Regions from separate parts of the Clostridium sp. MF28 genome, predicted to be linked through region 3. Evidence: a T-box and tRNA genes for the amino acid it is inferred to sense, from the RefSeq annotation. Region 3 holds a T-box; the other regions hold tRNA genes.
What was found. The T-box of region 3 lies ahead of thrS (threonine--tRNA ligase). A T-box ahead of a tRNA ligase gene usually reads a tRNA of that ligase, here a tRNA-Thr.

Region 1 (3,271 bases), 2.9 Mb from region 3:
AATAGAAATTACAACAGAAGAAATACGAAATGCAATAAAGGAACCTGTGGAAATAATAGTTGATACTGTAAAAAAGGTATTAGAAAGAACACCGCCTGAATTAGCCTCGGATATAATAGAAAGAGGAATATTAATGACTGGTGGGGGAGCTTTAATACATGGGTTAGATAAACTTATAGAGTTTAAGACTGGCGTAGTAGCAACTATAGCCGAGAACTCAGTTGAATGTGTTGCGAACGGTACAGGCAAAGTGCTTAATTATATAGATAAATTAGATAGTCAAGTTAATTCTCAGCAAATAGTTCTTATAGAATAGCTTTATAAATAGCAGTCATTAGTAATTTCACTATTGACTGCTATTTATTTAGTTAAATATAAAATACCTAAATTTTAGGATATTTCCAGTGACTTAAACTATAGGCATCAATAAATATTTTGGATATAATTTTAGCCATATCCATAATGAATGAGAGTCTTATGCTTCGCGAAAAAAAGAATTCAGCATTATCACTAGAGTCCACAATGCCTATAACTGATGCAATTCCTACCTCGGGAAGTTCTTTTCCGACTCCTTTACCAGGATGTATTGCATAGTCCCTTATACGAATTTCACCAATATCATCTTCGTCACCTAAGCAGGCATCAACACCAATTATTGATGCATTAGGGTGATTACTATATATTTCATTTAATCGTTCATCTATGTTCAAAGCATGAATTGGAGAAGATAAAGTTCCATAAACAGGTAAAGGAAAAAAGTTTTCTGTGAGTATAGATCCAACTAGAGGACCTAAACAATCCCCAATACATTTGTCAGTACCAATACAAACTATTATGGTGTCTTTTGATATAAATTTTTTAACTTCTAAAGCTAAATTATAATAAAATTTAGGATCAAGTTTAATATCTGGCTTGCTCAAGGGACATATACCTCCTTTATAAAATATATATATGAGTAATTAACAGAAGATAGTATAAAAAAATGTTTTTTGGAAATTAATAGTAAATAAGGAGGTGCATATGAAAAAAGTTTTAATGTATTTGGTTTTAGTTCCTACAATAATAATAAACATGTATTTTCTGTTATATTGGCAACCGCAAGATGAAAATTCTGCAAAAGAAGTTGTTGTACAAGAAACTGTTTCGTATTCGAAGCCATTATATAAAATAAATAAAGAAAAAGCGTTAAGTCAATTATCTACAGATAATAAAAAGGAACTTGAAAAAATAATAAAAAAATTATCTGCATTTGATATAGGTAAAATAAAAGAATATTATGAAGATACGAATGATAATGAAAGCCTAATAGAAATATTTAAAATCTTAAAAAGGAGATTAACAACAGAAGATTATAAGAAAATTCAAGAAATATCATCTTCTTTTTTAGATATACAAGAGATTAACAAAAGAATAAAAAATAATTAGGATTAACATATTAAATGAGAGCATATTGTAGAAATAGAGAGTAATATGAATTTAAATTATTTATATGGGTGTATATTGGAGTTGAAATAAAATCGCTTTACCGATATACTAATCATTGTTGACCGGCAAATGAGGCAACAAGGTATAAAAAATAAATATGGAGGAATTCCCGAGTGGCCAAAGGGGGCAGACTGTAAATCTGTTACGTTTCGTTTCGATGGTTCGAATCCATCTTCCTCCACCAATTTATAATGGGCGCATAGCTCAGCTGGGAGAGCACCTGCCTTACAAGCAGGGGGTCACAGGTTCGAGCCCTGTTGTGCCCACCATTATAAAATTACTAATCTAATATATATGCTGGCATGGCTCAACGGTAGAGCAGCTGACTTGTAATCAGCAGGTTGTAGGTTCGATTCCTATTGCCAGCTCCAATAAAATAATATGGAGGAATTCCCGAGTGGCCAAAGGGGGCAGACTGTAAATCTGTTACGTTTCGTTTCGATGGTTCGAATCCATCTTCCTCCACCAATTTATAATGGGCGCATAGCTCAGCTGGGAGAGCACCTGCCTTACAAGCAGGGGGTCACAGGTTCGAGCCCTGTTGTGCCCACCATTATAAAATTACTAAATCTAATAATTATATGCTGGCATGGCTCAACGGTAGAGCAGCTGACTTGTAATCAGCAGGTTGTAGGTTCGATTCCTATTGCCAGCTCCAATAAAATAATATGGAGGAATTCCCGAGTGGCCAAAGGGGGCAGACTGTAAATCTGTTACGTTTCGTTTCGATGGTTCGAATCCATCTTCCTCCACCAAAAAGAATAAACTTAAGTTTATTCTTTTTTATTTTTTATCTTATATAAAAATTGATTGATAATATTGACTAATTATACAGCATATGATAAAATACTTTTGAAAATTGAATTATGTTACTCTTATCAAGAGAGGTGGAGGGAAAGGGCCCTGTGAAACCCGGCAACCTGTATTATATAAGGTGCCAATTCCTGTAGAGTTTTCTACAAGATAAGAAAATGATTGCTAAATTGCGCTCTTCTTATCGAAGAGCTTTTTTATTTTTTTAAGTTTGCGCATGCTTAAATTATACAAAGAAACAATTAATAAAATAGTTTGACTATTATTTATTGTATTTAAATAAGGTGAAGTTTTTATAAACGATTATTATTCTATAAAGCTATGTATAGTTTTTAATAAAATAATTTTATTCGTGAAGATAGTTATAATATTTAAATCTAAGGAGAGAAAAGATATGAGAAGATTATTTACTTCAGAATCAGTTACAGAAGGACATCCTGATAAAATGTGTGACCAAATTTCAGATGCTATACTAGATGCTATTCTATCTAAAGATCCAATGGCTAGAGTTGCTTGTGAAACTTGCACAACAACAGGTATGGTTATGGTAATGGGAGAGATAACAACAAATTGTTATGTTGACATTCCTAAGGTAGTTAGAGAAACAGTAAGAGAAATTGGATATGATAGAGCAAAATTTGGATTTGACTGTGATACATGTTCAGTTCTTACATCGATAGATGAACAATCTGCAGATATAGCTATGGGAGTAGATGAAGCATTTGAGTCAAAGAAAGGTGAAAAAGATGAAGTTGAAGCAGTTGGTGCTGGAGACCAAGGAATGATGTTCGGTTTTGCAACTAATGAAACTGAAGATTTTATGCCGCTTCCAGTATATATGGCTCATAAATTATCAAGAAGACTTACAGAGGTAAGAAAGAATGGTACATTAAGTTACTTAAGACCAGATGGTAAAACTCAAGTAACAGTTGAATATGAAGATAATGTGCCAAAGAGAATTGATACTATAGTT
Region 2 (3,271 bases), 2.3 Mb from region 3:
GCCAGTTACAAGAATTTTTTTGCCAATTCTATCGTTGCTCTCAATAATTGCCACATCAAGTCCAAAATCTTTGGCTATTATTGCAGCCATTAGGCCAGAGGCACCACCGCCGACAATCATTAAATCGTGATAAATCATTATAACAATCACTCCCTATGTATGTTTTATTGACCATATAAAATTAAATCACATATTTTACCCAGTGCTAAAATAAACTGAATATTTTAAGTATACCATTAATTTATTAATTACTACTAAAATAAAAGGATTCAAATCATATTATTCAATATTTTATAATACTTTTAATAAATTTTATCATAGTAATATTAAGGTTAAAAGAAAGGAATACTAAAAATGAGGTGATTTTATAATGGAAGTAAAGGTAATTAATATGAATTCGGGAGATTTCGAAAGAGTATTTAAAGTGATCAGAATGAACTTTGATAATATAATGGTTAATTATCCCAATATGAGTGGGGTAAAGAGTTTTTCTTTTAATGATGTGGAATGTATAAGTGAAAGTGATATAGATAAATTTTTAATTAATAATAGAAATTTCTTGAAAATTAAATTAAAAAGAGGGATATCAGTACTTTTTTACAATGCACTATATGAATCATTAAAGTTAGAAATTAAAGAAGAGGTAAAAAATCTAAGTATTTTAAGAGATAAATATAAACTGTACAAAAGTAAAGTATGGGAAAAGGAAATGCTGTTATTTATAAATAATAAATTTCCTTTAGAAGTTAAGCTTCAGGAAAAAATTTTAAAAAGAATGGATATAGTATAAATATTAATAAAATAGATAAAGAAGATTTTTTAGAAATATGTTGTGGTGAAATAAAAAATATTGAAGAGCAAATTAATTTAAAAAAAGATCTTTTATCTAGTCTGAAGGAGGCTAGAGATTATATTTAAGGAACCTCTGAAATGTAGATATAATGCCACTTTATTAAAAATAAATAATATAAAAATAAAAAAAATGAAAAAATGTGTTGACAGGGAATCTAATTTTGGGTATTATAGTCTATGTGGTCAGCAGCTTGAATAACTCAAGGACATCTAGTTAAGACATTTAAGCGAAAGACAATATAGCATGGCTCCTTGGTCAAGCGGTTAAGACACCACCCTTTCACGGTGGTAACAGGGGTTCGATTCCCCTAGGAGTCACCATTTATATCTATCTTATGGGCGCATAGCTCAGCTGGGAGAGCACCTGCCTTACAAGCAGGGGGTCACAGGTTCGAGCCCTGTTGTGCCCACCATAAGATGGCTCAGTAGCTCAGTTGGTTAGAGTGCCGGCCTGTCACGCCGGAGGTCGAGGGTTCGAGCCCCTTCTGAGTCGCCATTTAAAATATGCTGGCATGGCTCAACGGTAGAGCAGCTGACTTGTAATCAGCAGGTTGTAGGTTCGATTCCTATTGCCAGCTCCATTTTAAATAAACATAACAAAACTTAATATGGCTCCTTGGTCAAGCGGTTAAGACACCACCCTTTCACGGTGGTAACAGGGGTTCGATTCCCCTAGGAGTCACCATTTTATCTATCTTATGGGCGCATAGCTCAGCTGGGAGAGCACCTGCCTTACAAGCAGGGGGTCACAGGTTCGAGTCCTGTTGTGCCCACCATAAGATGGCTCAGTAGCTCAGTTGGTTAGAGTGCCGGCCTGTCACGCCGGAGGTCGAGGGTTCGAGCCCCTTCTGAGTCGCCATTTAAAATATGCTGGCATGGCTCAACGGTAGAGCAGCTGACTTGTAATCAGCAGGTTGTAGGTTCGATTCCTATTGCCAGCTCCATTTTAAATAAACATAACAAAACTTAATATGGCTCCTTGGTCAAGCGGTTAAGACACCACCCTTTCACGGTGGTAACAGGGGTTCGATTCCCCTAGGAGTCACCATTTTATCTATCTTATGGGCGCATAGCTCAGCTGGGAGAGCACCTGCCTTACAAGCAGGGGGTCACAGGTTCGAGCCCTGTTGTGCCCACCATAAGATGGCTCAGTAGCTCAGTTGGTTAGAGTGCCGGCCTGTCACGCCGGAGGTCGAGGGTTCGAGCCCCTTCTGAGTCGCCATCAAAGAACAAGTTCTTATAGACTAGAACTTGTTCTTTTTTTATTGTTTAAAAAATTATAATCAAGTCAGATCTGTGGGTAAATTTTGAAAGTATTATAAGAACAAGTTATTAAAGGGAATTTAAATATAAATAAGATGTTAACACAGAATAACATAGTTTGCGAAACAGATTTTTCAAATAAATATGATTTATAATATCAATTTGTAGTAAAAATGAAAACTCTAATATGATAGTCATTAAGAGAATAAATATCATATTAGAGTTTAGTTTATTTAGATTATCTATTTTTTTCTAAATTTTTCTTAATCCTTATATCTTCAGAATAAAATTTGCAGAGCTTAAATTCTCCAATTAGTCTAGAAGCGATTCGCTCGCTATACTGCTTAGTTATTCCTGGCAAAGTTAAATTGGTTGAGATAAGCATTTTCTTATTAGCAAGAATTCTCTTGTTAATTATATTAAATAATTCAGTTACTGAAAATTCATTGAGGTGTTCTGCGCCTAAATCATCTATAATTAGTAAGTCACATTCTAGTAATAGTGATTCTAAACCTGAGTCATTATTGAATCTTATTTCCCTTAAATTCTTAATTAACTCATCAGAGGTTTTATAAATTACTAAGAATCCCATATCTAACACAGCTTTGGCAATACAATATGATAAATATGTTTTACCACTACCTGGATTTCCGAAAAATAATAAATTTGTTGATATTTCTGAAAAGCTAGGAAGATAGTCTTTTAATATATATTCTAAATTATTCTCCATGTTTTTTTTAGGAGAATATTTTTCATCTCCAAGTTTATGACTTGAAAACAAATTTAAATCAAAATTATCAAAGTTATTATACGATGTGGTATTTTCTAATTCTGAATTTTTATAGTATAACTTAATCAACCTTTGTTTATAGCAAGTACATTTTATATTGCCTATAAAGCCTGTATCCTTACATTTATTGCATTGATATCGCAAATTTAAATATTCAGGATCATAACCTCTTTCAACTAACATTTCGCACTTTTTTATTCTTAAATCTGTTATATTTTCCTTATAATCATCTATTGTCTTTTCACTATCTTTAGATTTGAGAATTGATACTGCCATTTTTAAAGATAATCGTTGAATTTTATTATCCAATTCAATAATCTCAGGATATTTCTTTGATATTTCTTCTTTCCTAAATTTCAAATTTCT
Region 3 (3,271 bases):
TATAGGAAGTATTTTTACCTGAACTGGAGAAAGCCATGTTGGAAACTTTCCAGCAAAATGTTCTATTAATATTCCTATAAATCTTTCTATACTTCCAAATACTACTCTATGGATTACTATTGGTCTATGCCTTTCTCCATCACTACCTACATACTCTAATTCAAACCTTTGAGGCAATTGAAAATCTAACTGAATTGTTCCACATTGCCAAGTTCTGCCTATGCTATCTTCAAGATGAAAATCTATTTTAGGCCCATAAAAAGCTCCGTCACCCTCATTTATTTTATATTCAAGATTTAATTCATCTAAGGCACCTTTCAATGAGCTTTCTGCTAATTCCCATTCTTCATCACTTCCCATTGAATCCTCTGGCCTTGTAGAAAGTTCTAAATTATACTTAAACCCAAATTTTGAATATACCTTGTCAATTAAATTAATAACGCCTTTTATTTCTGACTTTATTTGATCTGGTAACATAAATATATGTGCATCGTCTTGTGTGAATGCTCTTACTCTCATAAGACCATGGAGTGCTCCAGAAAGCTCATGTCTATGAACTCGTCCTAATTCTCCAACTCTCATTGGAAAATCTCTATATGAATGTGATTCTGATTTATAAACTAACATTCCACCTGGGCAATTCATTGGCTTTAAAGCAAATTCTTCTTCATCAATTGTTGAAGTATACATATTTTCTCTATAATGATACCAATGCCCTGAAGTCTCCCATAGTTTCTTATTAAGCATTATTGGAGTTTCAATTTCAACATAACCATCTTCGTAATGTAATTTTCTCCAAAAATCTATTAGGGTATTTTTTAATATTACTCCTTTAGGAAGCATAAATGGAAATCCTGGACCTTCTTCTGCAAAAGTAAATAATTTTAATTCTTTTCCTAATTTCCTATGATCCCTTTTCTTTGCTTCTTCTAAATTATGCAAATGCACTTCTAATTCTTTCTTACTAGAAAATGCAACTCCATAAACTCTTTGAAGCATCTTATTTTTTTCATTTCCTCTCCAATATGCTCCAGCAACGCTTAATAGTTTAAATGCCTTAATATACTTTGTTGATGGAATATGAGGCCCTCTGCAAAGGTCTATATAATCGCCCTGTTTATATAAAGATATCTTTTCAGCTTCAGGAAGATCCTTAATAAGTTCTACTTTATATGTTTCTCCCTTTTCCTCCATTAATTTTATTGCTTCGTCTCTAGAAATATCGATTCTTTCAAAGCTAAGATTTTCATTTATTATTTTATTCATTTCTGCTTCAATTTTATTTAAATCTTCATTGGATAATGAATTTTCAATATCAAAATCATAATAAAAACCATTGTTTATTGCAGGTCCTATAGCAAGCTTTGAATCCTTATAAATTCTTTTAACTGCTTGAGCCATAACGTGAGAAGTAGAATGTCTTATAACTTCAACTGCTTTTTCATCATCGTAAGTTAAAATATTTACCTCATCATTATTTTTTAATTTGTAAGTTAAATCTACTAATGTCCCATTTACTTCCCCCACTACTGCGACTTTAGCTAAGTTTTTACTAATTGAATTTGCTAAATCATAAATACTAGATTCATCTGCAATTTCTTTTATTGATCCATCTTTAAGTTTTATATTTATCATAAACTTGTTACCTCCTTCTTTAAGATTTTATAACATTAGATATATCTATAGGTTAATAATCGATAACACAACTTATTCCAAATTGCGTCTCATACTTTTTTAAATTCATATATTTTTGTACAAAAAAAGCACCCGTCCCAAGCCTTGGGACGAATGCATAATATCCGTGGTTCCACCCAAATTGAATTAAATAAACTCAATTCTTCTCTAAAATTTTTAACGATTTTCACCGATGGCATTTCACAAAATCTGCTAATAAACCATAGCTCCAGGGTAGTTTTTCTCATAGTCATATTTAGAAATGCTTACAGTCGGTGACATTTCCTCTCTGAAAACTGTACTCTATAATACTTTTCCCTTTCATTGCCTGAAAATATTTAATTTTTAAGAGTTACGTGCACTTTGCTCTTATTAATAATAAATACTAGCACTTTTGTAGTATCTTGTAAATAGTTTTTACCACAAAAATTTTCTTGCTTCCATAAACTCAGTTATATACAAGCCGAAATTATAAATATTTGATTCCGAAAAGCTATGAAAATATCGCTGAAGGTTCTAGGCAGCAGGTTGCATCCAGTTTAGCATGCTCCAACTTTCAGTTTGACAAGCTAAACTGGAACAACCTACCGCTAAGAACCTTTAACAGCTCATTTTCAAATGTTTTCTCCACAAATATATTTATAATTTCTGGTAAAGATAAGACCTTAAAGTTCCAACAAATTTGTAAGTATATTTATCTAACAAGTCTAATCCTTAAGATGTTTATATATATGGTTCCTCAATGATATTCAAACTTATGAAATTTCAATATCGCTGTTATTCAGGAAATTGAAACAGTTGATATGTATTATTATCAATATGGAACCCTATATAGATGTCCACTTTAAATCTAAATTTATGTAGTAACTTATCAAAATCATAAATATTTTGATTACAAAAACTATCAAACATATCCAAACTAAAAATAAGACTTATGCTTTTGTAAAATATGAGCACTTGCCTTTGAGGCTAGCATCTTGGGTGCAACTAATGAGCTTCTCTCCTTTTTTATTTTTTGAAAAAAAACACATCATCCGTTTAGAATAATGTGTTTTAGATTTGATGCATAATTCAATAAAATAACGTATTAATTATTTCTTAAATTTCACTTTTATTTTTTTACTGCTAAGCAATAATTAACATTATCAAATGCTCTTATAAGATGTTCTGGATTCGCTTGATTATATTTTTTAAAATACTGCTCCGTTATTTCATCTGGTGTTAAATGTTCATAAATTAAGAAATCACTATCAGACAATAGTTTTTCCAACTCTAAATAAGAATAACTTGCAAGCATTTTTTCATTTGTTGCATTAGTTAGTGCAATTTGCTTTTTAACTCTTTCGCCTGCCTTAGAAGTATATGTGTTTTCATCTTGATAATCAAAAACAATGCTACTACCTTTCGGCACAATGCTTGAAATAGTATTAATTGCATATGCAAAATCTTTCTTAGTTAAATAGTAATTCAAGCCAAGTAAACTACAAAAACTTATTTTACTTTGCTCAAATTGAGAGCATTTAATTATGTTTCTTTCCCAATTCTTTTCTGTAAAGTCAATAGATATATAGTGTAAATTCGGAGGTATTTCTTTCAT

Region 1: it has a tRNA-Thr gene. The T-box ahead of thrS (threonine--tRNA ligase) is inferred to sense a tRNA for this amino acid. The anticodon was not compared.
Region 2: it has a tRNA-Thr gene. The T-box ahead of thrS (threonine--tRNA ligase) is inferred to sense a tRNA for this amino acid. The anticodon was not compared.

Annotation. Positions count from the first base shown of each region.
Region 1 is NZ_CP014331.1:3,920,839-3,924,109, forward strand. It holds gene AXY43_RS17245 (rod shape-determining protein) at 1-316, shown strand, start outside; gene yyaC (spore protease YyaC) at 384-920, opposite strand; gene AXY43_RS17255 (hypothetical protein) at 1,021-1,425, shown strand; tRNA gene AXY43_RS17260 (tRNA-Tyr) at 1,585-1,669, shown strand; tRNA gene AXY43_RS17265 (tRNA-Val) at 1,679-1,754, shown strand; tRNA gene AXY43_RS17270 (tRNA-Thr) at 1,782-1,856, shown strand; tRNA gene AXY43_RS17275 (tRNA-Tyr) at 1,869-1,953, shown strand; tRNA gene AXY43_RS17280 (tRNA-Val) at 1,963-2,038, shown strand; tRNA gene AXY43_RS17285 (tRNA-Thr) at 2,069-2,143, shown strand; tRNA gene AXY43_RS17290 (tRNA-Tyr) at 2,156-2,240, shown strand; SAM riboswitch class I at 2,358-2,455, shown strand; gene metK (methionine adenosyltransferase) at 2,693-3,271, shown strand, end outside.
Region 2 is NZ_CP014331.1:3,306,138-3,309,408, reverse strand. It holds gene AXY43_RS14200 (NAD(P)/FAD-dependent oxidoreductase) at 1-138, opposite strand, end outside; gene AXY43_RS14195 (hypothetical protein) at 371-790, shown strand; tRNA gene AXY43_RS14190 (tRNA-Glu) at 1,099-1,173, shown strand; tRNA gene AXY43_RS14185 (tRNA-Val) at 1,190-1,265, shown strand; tRNA gene AXY43_RS14180 (tRNA-Asp) at 1,272-1,348, shown strand; tRNA gene AXY43_RS14175 (tRNA-Thr) at 1,359-1,433, shown strand; tRNA gene AXY43_RS14170 (tRNA-Glu) at 1,463-1,537, shown strand; tRNA gene AXY43_RS14165 (tRNA-Val) at 1,553-1,628, shown strand; tRNA gene AXY43_RS14160 (tRNA-Asp) at 1,635-1,711, shown strand; tRNA gene AXY43_RS14155 (tRNA-Thr) at 1,722-1,796, shown strand; tRNA gene AXY43_RS14150 (tRNA-Glu) at 1,826-1,900, shown strand; tRNA gene AXY43_RS14145 (tRNA-Val) at 1,916-1,991, shown strand; tRNA gene AXY43_RS14140 (tRNA-Asp) at 1,998-2,074, shown strand; gene AXY43_RS14135 (ATP-binding protein) at 2,354-3,271, opposite strand, start outside.
Region 3 is NZ_CP014331.1:980,616-983,886, forward strand. It holds gene thrS (threonine--tRNA ligase) at 1-1,635, opposite strand, end outside; T-box leader at 1,778-2,008, opposite strand; gene AXY43_RS04190 (class I SAM-dependent methyltransferase) at 2,786-3,271, opposite strand, start outside.